3 regions of the Mycetocola sp. Y171 genome follow, and region 2 is predicted to be linked to each of the others. Evidence: predicted binding sites of a transcription regulator. Region 2 holds the regulator's gene; each other region holds the start of a gene.
The links. Region 2 encodes HspR, which represses chaperone genes until heat shock. Its sites were predicted from a motif close to AAGTTGAGTCNNNNNGACTCAACTT; they were not measured.
Positions count from the first base shown of each region.

Region 1: a site for HspR is predicted at 1,592-1,616, ahead of AC1M2K_RS07505 (ATP-dependent Clp protease ATP-binding subunit). Genes of this name have one in related genera too.
Region 3: a site for HspR is predicted at 1,422-1,446, ahead of AC1M2K_RS04065 (Hsp20/alpha crystallin family protein). Genes of this name have one in related genera too.

Region 1 is NZ_JBWYGX010000001.1:1,569,381-1,572,648, reverse strand. It holds gene AC1M2K_RS07505 (ATP-dependent Clp protease ATP-binding subunit) at 1-1,579, opposite strand, end outside; gene AC1M2K_RS07500 (SGNH/GDSL hydrolase family protein) at 1,849-2,622, opposite strand; gene AC1M2K_RS07495 (NAD(P)H-hydrate epimerase) at 2,724-3,268, opposite strand, start outside.
Region 2 is NZ_JBWYGX010000001.1:1,730,262-1,733,529, forward strand. It holds gene dnaK (molecular chaperone DnaK) at 1-164, shown strand, start outside; gene AC1M2K_RS08330 (nucleotide exchange factor GrpE) at 167-793, shown strand; gene AC1M2K_RS08335 (DnaJ C-terminal domain-containing protein) at 799-1,788, shown strand; gene AC1M2K_RS08340 (heat shock protein transcriptional repressor HspR) at 1,794-2,207, shown strand; gene AC1M2K_RS08345 (DUF2062 domain-containing protein) at 2,424-3,268, shown strand, end outside.
Region 3 is NZ_JBWYGX010000001.1:867,557-870,824, forward strand. It holds gene AC1M2K_RS04055 (DUF4229 domain-containing protein) at 17-316, shown strand; gene AC1M2K_RS04060 (1,4-dihydroxy-2-naphthoate polyprenyltransferase) at 319-1,308, opposite strand; gene AC1M2K_RS04065 (Hsp20/alpha crystallin family protein) at 1,487-1,936, shown strand; gene AC1M2K_RS04070 (AMP-binding protein) at 1,992-3,149, opposite strand; gene AC1M2K_RS04075 (hypothetical protein) at 3,224-3,268, opposite strand, start outside.

The sequences.
Region 1 (3,268 bases), 160 kb from region 2:
TGAGCCTGGTCACCGGGATGCCGGTGGCACGCGAGATGATCTCGGCGATCTCCGCCTCACCGACGATGGCGGGAGCCGAGGCGGATGCCGTTGCATCCGTCGCCTCAGCAGCCGCGATCTCGGCGGTGAGGTTCTCGATCTCGTCGCGCAGGTTCGACGCCTCTTCGTAGCGTTCGGCGGCGACCGCGGCATCCTTGGACTTCTCCAGGATGGCGATCTCGTCACGCATCGGCGCTGTGTCGATCTTCACGATCTGGCGGAGGCGCAGTCGCGCGCCGGCCTGGTCGAGGAGGTCGATGGCCTTGTCTGGCAGGAACCGGTCGGTGACGTAGCGGGCGGAGAGATCCACGGCGGCACGGAGGGCCTCGTCGGTGTAGCTGACGTCGTGGAACTCCTCGTAGCGGGGACGGAGTCCGCGCAGGATGCTCTCGGCATCGCCGACACTGGGCTCGTTCACGTGCACGGACTGGAAGCGACGTTCGAGCGCCGGGTCCTTCTCGACTCGACGATACTCGTTGAGTGTCGTCGCACCGATGACGTGCAGTTCGCCGCGGGCCAGGCGTGGCTTGAGGATGTTTCCGGCGTCGAGTCCGCCGCTCTCCCCACCGCCGCCTGCGCCGACGACCGTGTGCATCTCGTCGAGGAACACGATGAGCTCACCCTGGTTGGCGGAGATCTCGTCGAGCAGCTTGGTGAGCCGCTCCTCGAAGTCGCCGCGGTAGCGGGTGCCGCCGACCATGGCTGCGAGGTCGAGCGCGAGGACGCGCTTGCCGCGGAGCAGCCGCGGAACTTCTTCGTCGACGATCGCCTGCGCGAGTCCTTCGACGACGGCGGTCTTGCCGACGCCGGCCTCGCCGATCAGCACGGGGTTGTTCTTCGTGCGGCGCGACAGGATCTCGATGGTCTGCGCGATCTCGTCTGCACGGCCGATCACCGGGTCGAGCTTGCCGTCACGGGCGAGCGCGGTGAGGTCGGTGCCGAACTGGTCGAGCAGCGGAGTGGTGGATGCCTCGGTGCCCGCTGTCGCTGTGCCGGATGCCTGTGCCTCGCGAGCGGATTCGTATCCGGCCTGCAGGGTCTGAGGGGTCACGCCGAAACCGGCGAGGACCTGACCGACGGGCATCTCCTGGTTCACGACGAAGGCGAAGAAGAGGTGCTCGGGGTCGATGTAGGTGGAACCGAACGCGCGGGCGACCTGGTGGGCGTCGAGCAGAGCGCGCTGGGCTGACGACGTGATCGACGGCGGCGTCTGCACGTCGCGGTCGGATCGTTCGGGCAGTCGTTGCTCGGCTGCTTCGGCCAGCTCGGCCGGGTCGGTGCCGAGGGCGCGAAGGGCGTCGGCCACCGGGGCCGCCTCGACCATGACACGCAGGATGTGCAACGCATCGACCTCGGAGTGGCCGTGGTCGACCGCGAACCGCGCGGCGTCGGCGAGCACCTCCTGGGTGCGTCGGCTCAGCAGACGGGTGATGTCGATCGTCCGCCCGGACTGGGCGGCGCGCTGCCCCTGCAGGTAACGCGCGATGAACTCGTCGAACGATTCGTTTCCCGAACCTGCGGGACCGAAGAATGCGGGCATGGATCCTCCTGGAACTTGAGTGCCTGTGACTCAACTCAACGGCAGCACAATACCGACTATTCCCGAAGGGTTCAAAAACTTGAGCCAGCCCGGCTCAAGTCTCGAATGTGCTCTGGTTCGCTTCGCTGATCGAGCTTGTCGAGATCACCGGTAGTCTCGACACGCTCGACCCCCGGACGGGCGTCTACTCACCACTTCCGGACCTACTCACCCGGCGCACCTGGTGAGTGCGTCCGGAACAGGTGAGTAGGCCCCTGAGTCGCGCCGAGCTACTCCACCGGCAGCAGCGTCGACCGCTTCGGCTCACGCCCGTCGCCCGACGAGCGTCCGGTGACCCGGCGGCCGATCCACGGCAGCACGAACTCGCGGTAGTACGCAGCGGTGTTGCGTGAGCGCGACCCCGAGCCGGCCTCCGCGACCTCGTCGACGCCCCACTCCTCGGGCACAGGAACACCGATCGCGGTCAGCACGTTCGACGCGACACGCGCGTGGCCGAGCGCGTTGAGGTGCAGTTTGTCTACCGACCAGTACCTGCCATGCGTGAGCGTCTCGTCGCCCCAGTTGTTGACGAGCGTGACGGGAGTCGACTTGAGGGCGCCGAGGACGGCATCCGACAGCTGGTCGCCGCGTTTCTGCATCAGTCCACCCAGCGGCAAGTGCCGTGACGGGTTGGCGCCGGCCAGCACGACGAGGTGCAGGCCGGGCTGTTGCAGCGCGCGGTCGACGACCTTGACGGTCTCGTCGACGACCCAGCCGATCGAGACGCGGGGGCGCAGGATGTCGTTGCCTCCGCCGTTGAATGTCATCAGGTCCGGTTCGAGGGCGAGCGCCGGTTCCAGCTGCTCGGCGATGATCGGACCTAGTTTGCGGCCGCGGATGGCGAGGTTCGCGTACCCGATCGGTTCGTCGGCGGATGCCTGCAGGCCCAGCGCCACAAAGTCGGCCCAGCCGCGGACGCGCCCGTCGGGCAGTTCGTCGCCGACGCCTTCGGTGAAGCTGTCGCCGAGCGCGACGTAGCGGCTGAAAGTGCGGGGTGAGGTCATGGGGGTGCAGCTCCGAACGATCGCCGCCCAGCGAGCCGGATGCCCGCGGCGGCACCCTCCATTATTCGCTGTTCAGCGCGACGCCGCCGACCGCGGCACCGTCAGGACGTCCGTGCGACGCGTTCCAGTTCGGGCCCGAGGCCGATGTCGACCACGACGAGACGCCCGACATACTCGACGGCCGGCGGGAGCAGCAGGCCGGTCTTGCAGGCGCCGAACGTGACCGTGACATCCGCCCGCAGCACGGTCGGGTCTGGCACCGATCCGTCGTCCGGGTGGATCCCGCTCGGGATGTCGACCGCCACCACGACGGGTGGGTCCTCCCTCGCCAGCACTGGAAGCAGCGCGGCCACGAGCTCTCGCGCACGACCTCGCAGCGCCGGACTGGCGCTGGTTCCGGTGCCGAGGATGCCGTCGACGATCACGTCGGTGTCGTGCGCGACGGATGCCACGGCATCCGTCAATGAATCGGGCGGGAGTATCCGAGCGCCTGCGTCCAGAGCGGCGGCGCGACCGGACTCGTGCATGCGGTCGGCCGTCGGAACGAGAGTGACAACCGTACCCGCGGCGGCGAGTTCGGCGCCGGCGAAGAGGGCGTCACCGCCGTTGTTGCCGGGGCCGATGAGCATCAGGACCCGGCCGGGCC
Region 2 (3,268 bases):
AGAGCCAGGTCAAGCTCGGCGAAGCGATCTACTCGCAGGCCCAGCAGGCGGAGTCGGCTCCGGCCGAAGGCGCTGAGCAGCCCACCGAGACGGCGTCCGATGAGGATGTCGTCGACGCCGAAGTCGTCGATGACGAGACCGAGACCGAGAGCGACAAGAAGTAAACATGACTGACAAGAACCCGACTCCAGACAACGGTGACGAGGTTCAGCCAGTGGACGAGGGGTCGGAAGCGCGAGCTTCCGACCCTGAGTCGCAGGTGGACTCCGAACTGCCCGAGACGACCGAAGACGAACTGACGGTCCAGGACATCCTCGACGCCGCGCAGGCCGACGGCCTCGACGAGGACCTCGGCGAGCGCGTCGCTGACGCAGATCCTGAGCACGAGCACCTCGTCGACCTCAAGCGTGTCACCGCCGAATACGCCAACTACCGCAGGCGCACCGAGGCGAACCGTGAGGTGGAGCGCGAGCGCGTCACCGGTGATGTCATCAAGCTGCTGCTGCCTGTGCTCGACGACCTCGACCGCGCTGAGAAGCACGGAGACCTCGAGGGCGACGCGCCGTTCGCGACCATCGCGGCGAAGCTGCGTGGGAGCGTCGAGAAGATCGGCCTCGTGCCGTTCGGCGCGAAGGGCGATGCGTTCGATCACAACGTCCACGAGGCTGTCTTCCAGCAGCCGTCGCCGGACGTCGAGGCTGCCACTGTGATCGATGTCGTCGAAACCGGCTACCTCGTCGGCTCGACTCTGCTTCGCGCGGCCAAGGTCGTCGTCGCGGTTCCCGCCGAGTAGACGCGATGGCAAGTCAGGACTGGTTCGACAAGGACTTCTACAAGATCCTCGGCGTCAAGAAGGATGTGACGCCGGAGGAGCTGAAGAAGACCTACCGCAAGCTCGCGCGCAAGTACCACCCCGACTCGAACGCGGGCGACGCCAAGGCTGAATCCCGGTTCAAGGAGGTCAGCGAGGCATACTCAGTGCTCAACGACCCCGAGCAGCGCAAGGAATACGACGCCGTGCGCGCGATGGGATCAGGAGCCCGCTTCACCGCCCCAGGCGGCGGCGGGGCATCCGGTGGCTTCGACGACGTCTTCGGCGGGATGTTCGGTGGCGGCGCACGCGGCACCAGCACCAGCTACCAGCAGGCCGACTTTGAAGACATCCTTGGCGGGATGTTCGGGCGCAGTGGGGGCTTCGGCCAGCCCACGGGCGGATACCGCGGGTTCGGCGGGCCGACGCCCGGCCGCGACGTCACAGCATCCACGACGATCGACTTCCTCACGGCGACCAAGGGTGAGCAGATCACCCTGCAGACCGCCGAAGGCCGCACGATCAAGGTCAACATCCCGGCCGGCGTCGCCGACGGGCAGAAGATCAAGTTGCGCGGCAAGGGGCACCCGTCTCCGGACGGCGGCCCTGCCGGCGACCTCGTTCTCACGGTCACCGTGCGCAAGCATCCTGTGTTCGAACGAGACGGGCTCAACCTGCGCGTGAACGTGCCTGTCACGTTCGTGGAGGCCACCCTCGGCGCCACGATCGAGGTGCCGACACTCGGCGGCGACCCCGTGAAACTGCGGGTCGCTCCTGGGACCCCCTCTGGCCGGATCCTTCGGGTCAAGGGCAGGGGCGTATCGACAGCGAAGGGCACCGGCGACCTGCTCGCGGTCGTCCAGGTCGCGGTCCCGTCGCACCTCAGCGCGGAAGCCAAGGCCGCTCTCGAGCACTTCCACGAGCTGGAACCGCACGAGAACCCACGCGAGGACCTCATCCACCGGGCGCGAGGATAACGAGGATGGACGAGAATTCGCCGATCTTCGCGATCGCGATGGCGGCCGAGCTGGCCGGAATGCATCCGCAGACCCTGCGGCAGTACGACCGGCTCGGCCTCGTCTCCCCGACGAGAACCGCGGGCAAGTCCCGCAGGTACTCGATGCGTGACGTCGCACAGTTGCGCGAAGTCGCCCGGCTGAGCGCGGAGGGCGTGAGCCTCGAGGGCATCAGTCGCATCCTCACCCTCGAAAACGAGGTGGCGGCGCTGGCCTCGCGCGTCCGCGAACTCGAGCATGCCCTCGCGAGCGAGCTGGTGAAGTCGCCCGGGCGCCGCGTGTTCGCGGCCGGATCGCAGGGTGACGTCGTTCCGCTGAAGAGCGGCACGCGCGCCCAGCGACGCACCGAGCTCGTGATCTGGCGGCCGTTCCAGCGCTAGCCGCGGCCGGCATCCCGGACCCGCTAAGCGTCGAGTGGGCCCGAAAGGTCGTTCGGACGCCGCGCGGGCAGCCGTTCAGGACCACTCGATTCTGCTGGCCGCCCTTTGGGGCCGACCGGCCGGGGTTTTCGGGCTGATCGGAGGCAAAATCCGACTGGGCCGACCGATTTGGCCGCGTGGGTTACGCGGATGCGAACGGGTCGTTAAGCTGGCGGCATGAGCGAGCACGAACAGCACGTTCCCGACAATCCTTCGACCCCAGGAAAGCAGCCGGGGCCTGACCCGACGGCACCGCAGCCGCCGGTGGAACCCCAGCCGCCCGCAGCGCCGGACGGCCCGCCGCCCGGATCACCGCTGGCCCCGCCTCCCGGCGCGCCGGCGCCTCCTGCCCCTGACTCGCCCGAGGCTCCGGCACCCGGGCCCATGCAGGCTCCCGCGTACCCGACCGCCGGATATCCGCAGCAACCCGGGTATCCGCAGCAACCCGGGTATCCGCAGCAACCCGGGTATCCGCAGCAACCGGGCCATGCACAGCAGCCGACTGCGTATCCGCACCAGCAGCAGGGCTATCTCCAGCAGGCGCCTGGGTACACCCAGCAGCAACCGGGATACGCACAACCGGGGTATCCGCAGCAGGCACCCATCGCGTACGCGCCAGGGCCGACGGTGCCCCGCCGTCCGCCGCTCGGCCCGCGTCAGAAGCGCGGTGCCATGATCGCCGGCGCCGTCTCCTTCACCCTGATGAGTCTCGGGTTCGCCCTGGTGATGATTCCACTGGCCATCGCGGCGTTCGGCGCATTCTTCGGAGCCTTGTTCGGCTGGATCGCCAGCCGTAACCCTGAGGACTTCTCCCAGGACGGCCTCGCCGGCCCTGACGTCGTCGAGCAGTTCGTCCGGGATGCCTGGTCGACGGCGGCTCCCTGGTTCATCGGGATGGTGATTCTCGGGGTGATCATCTGGGTCCTCGGCTACCTGTCCAGTATCTGGATTCTTCGCGGCCACACGGTGAACCGCCCGGTGGCCGTCACCTGGAGCGGACTCGGCATTGCGATCGTCGCCAA
Region 3 (3,268 bases), 860 kb from region 2:
CGTTTACACTGGGAGGGTGAAACGCATTCCCCCCGTCGTGTACTACACGGTGCTGCGCCTGGCCGCATTCGCCATCCCGCTCGTCATCCTGCTGTTCCTCGGGATCGAGCCGTGGATCGCGACCGTGCTCGCCGCACTGATCGGGCTGAGCGTGTCGTACATCTTCCTCCGCACGCCCCGGGAGGCCGTCTCGCGTGACCTCTACGACCTCCGGCACGGGTCGAAGGGCAAAGCCAGCGGTGACGAGGACGCTGAGGATTCGGTGACGGATGCGGCGGCATCCGCGAGGGACACCACCTCACCCACCGACCGCTGAGGCTACTTCCAGAACGCCCAGAGCAGCGCGAGCCCGTACAGCAGCTGCACGAGACCGGTGAGCTTGAGCGCGAGAACGAACTCCTTCGCACTGCGCGCTGTGGCCACGATGATGACCGCGGGCAGCGCCGCGAGGAGCCCGAACAACGCGAACCACGCGATCGGGTAGAAGAACGCCAGCCACACGGCGATTCCGAACGGTGCGAGCACGCAGACGATGTAGAGCGCACGGCTGGCCCGTCCGCCGAGCAGCACGGTGAGGGTTCGTTTGCCGGCCTCCTCGTCCTGGGCGATGTCACGGATGTTGTTGACGATGAGGGTGGCCACGGCGATGAGTCCGACGCCGACCGCGCCGAGCCAGGCCTCCTGGTTGAGCGTGAAGGACTGCACGTACGCCGTGCCGAGGGTTGCCACCAGTCCGAAGAACACGAAGACGAAGAGCTCGCCGAGTGCGTTGTATCCATACGGGCGGCGGCCACCGGTGTAGAACCATCCGGCCAGGATGGCGACGGCGCCGACGGCGATGAGCCACCAGAGTCCGGTGATGACGGTGAGGACGAGGCCGGCTACTGCAGCCACTCCGAAGAAGGCGAGGGCGACGATGAGAACCGTCTTCGGCTTCGCCCGTCCGCTGCCGACGAGGCGGAACGGTCCTACGCGGTGGCGGTCGGTGCCGCGGATGCCGTCTGAATAGTCGTTGGCGTAGTTCACGCCGATCTGGAGGCTGACAGCGATCACGAGGCAGAGCAGGGCGCGCACCCAGTGGAACTCGCCCGGGTCGTTGGCAACGGTGGCAGCGCCGGTTCCGACGAGCACAGGGGAGATCGACATCGACAGTGTGAAGACACGTGCACCGGCGACCCAGTCGCCGAACGTCGCCGGGCGGATCTTCTCGTACGGCCGTGCGGCCGGATTGCCGCTCCTGCCCTTGCCCTTCGGCCTGGCACCGCTGGGTGACTGTGGGGCCGTCGGCCTCTGCTTCTGAGCTGCCACGGGGCAACCTCCCTCTGTTCCGCGAGAAGCTTACCCGGCATCCGCCTGCCCGTTCTCTCAGAGCAAACACGAACCGACTGGACATTTTCGCGGCGATTATTAATATGGCTTCCAAGTTGAGTCCCATCGACTCAACTCTGACAACCCACAGAGACAACGAACAAGGAGGATCTCTCAGATGGCACTGAATTTCGACCCGTTCCGCGACCTCGACCGCGTCACCGAAGCCATGCTCGGCGCACGCCAGGGCCCGCGCCTGATGCCCATGGATCTCTATCGTGAAGGCGACCACTACGTCCTCTCGGCCGACCTCCCCGGTATCGATCCCGGATCGGTCGACATCGACGTGGACGGACAGCTGCTGACGATCCGCGCCGAACGCACTCTCGCCGCCGCTGAGGGCGCCAAGTGGATCGCCCGCGAGCGGATGTCTGGCTCCTTCCTCCGCCAGCTCAACCTCGGCCAGGGAATCGACATCGAGCGCATCGCCGCGAACTACACGAACGGCGTGCTCAGCGTCACGATCCCGGTCAGCGAGCGTGCGAAACCGCGCAAGATCGAGGTCGCGGCAGGCAACGAGCAGGAGAGCCTGACGGTGAAGGAATCGCAGAAGTCCGTCGACGCCTGATCGCGCGGTCGTCACGGCCGGGGCATTCGGCCCCGGCCGTCGCCGTGTGTGAGGGCTAGACCGGGATCGACGGGCCGGACTCGTCGTCCCGCAGAGCCACGGCGACGATCGCGATGATCGCGAGCCGGTCGGGCTTGCCTGAGGGAAGCACGGGAAGCGAATCGAGCCGCAGGATGTGGGCGGGACGCGACGGCTTGCCGAGGGAATCGGCCACGGCATCCGCGATCTCACGGAGCGACGGGTGCGACCCGGTCGTGACGACGACGGGAACCTCGCCCCACTCACGGTGGGGCGCTGCGACGACGACCGATTCGGTCAGGTCGGGCAGCCCGCGGACGATGCGCTCGACGCGGTCGAGCGAAACGTTGACGCCTCCGGAGATGATGACGTTGTCAGCGCGCCCGGTGACGCGGATGCGGCCCTCCTCGACTTCGCCGAGGTCGCCGGTGCGATACCAGCGGAGCCCGTCCGCCACGACGAAGGTGCGATCGGTGAGAGCATCGTCGCCGAGGTATCCCTCGGCGAGCATCGGTCCCGCCAGCTCGATCTGGTCGTCGACGACGCGCACATGCACGCCGGGGAGCGGGACGCCGTTGTAGACGCAGCCGCCCGCGGTCTCGCTCGAACCGTAGGTACGGAAGATCGGGAGCCCGAGCTGTTCGGTGCGTTGCAGCAACTGCGGAGGCGTGGCCTGCCCGCCGACGAGGATGCCGTCGAAACGGCGGAGCGCCATCAGCCCAGCCCTGCTTTCCAGCAGACGGGCCAGTTGCAGGGGAACGAGCGAGGTGTAGTGACGCTCTCCGGTGAGCGAGCGTGCCGCTTCGGCGAAGGCGGCGGGGTCGAACCGGCCGGGCGGAAGGACGACGGGAACCGTCCCAGCGGCGATCGACCGGGTGAGCACCTGGAGGCCTGCGATGTAGTGGGCGGGAAGCGCGAGCAGCCACTGCCCCTGGCCTTCGAGCACCGTCGCGCTGGCCGCAGCGCTGGCGAGCAGGGCGTCGCAGCTGAGCGCCACCCGCTTGGGCACGCCGGTCGAACCGGAGGTTTCGATGACGACGCCGACCGCTTGCGGCACCTGCTCGTCGCTGGAGGTCTCCGGCTCGCTCGTTTCGACGGGCGTGAGCGCCGGGCCCGAGCGGTCCAGGGCGCGGCGTAACTCGACCATGAGGTCGAGTGGTTCCGTGGCCGGCACCCGTACGAGCATCCGCGTCATGGTCTCAGTGTATGACTGCCGTCCACCCACTGATCGAGTGGCGACGGAGGAGCGAATCGAGATCCCTGCGGCGGTCAGGACTGCGGCGCTGCGGCGGAGTCCGAAATCTCGGACTCGGC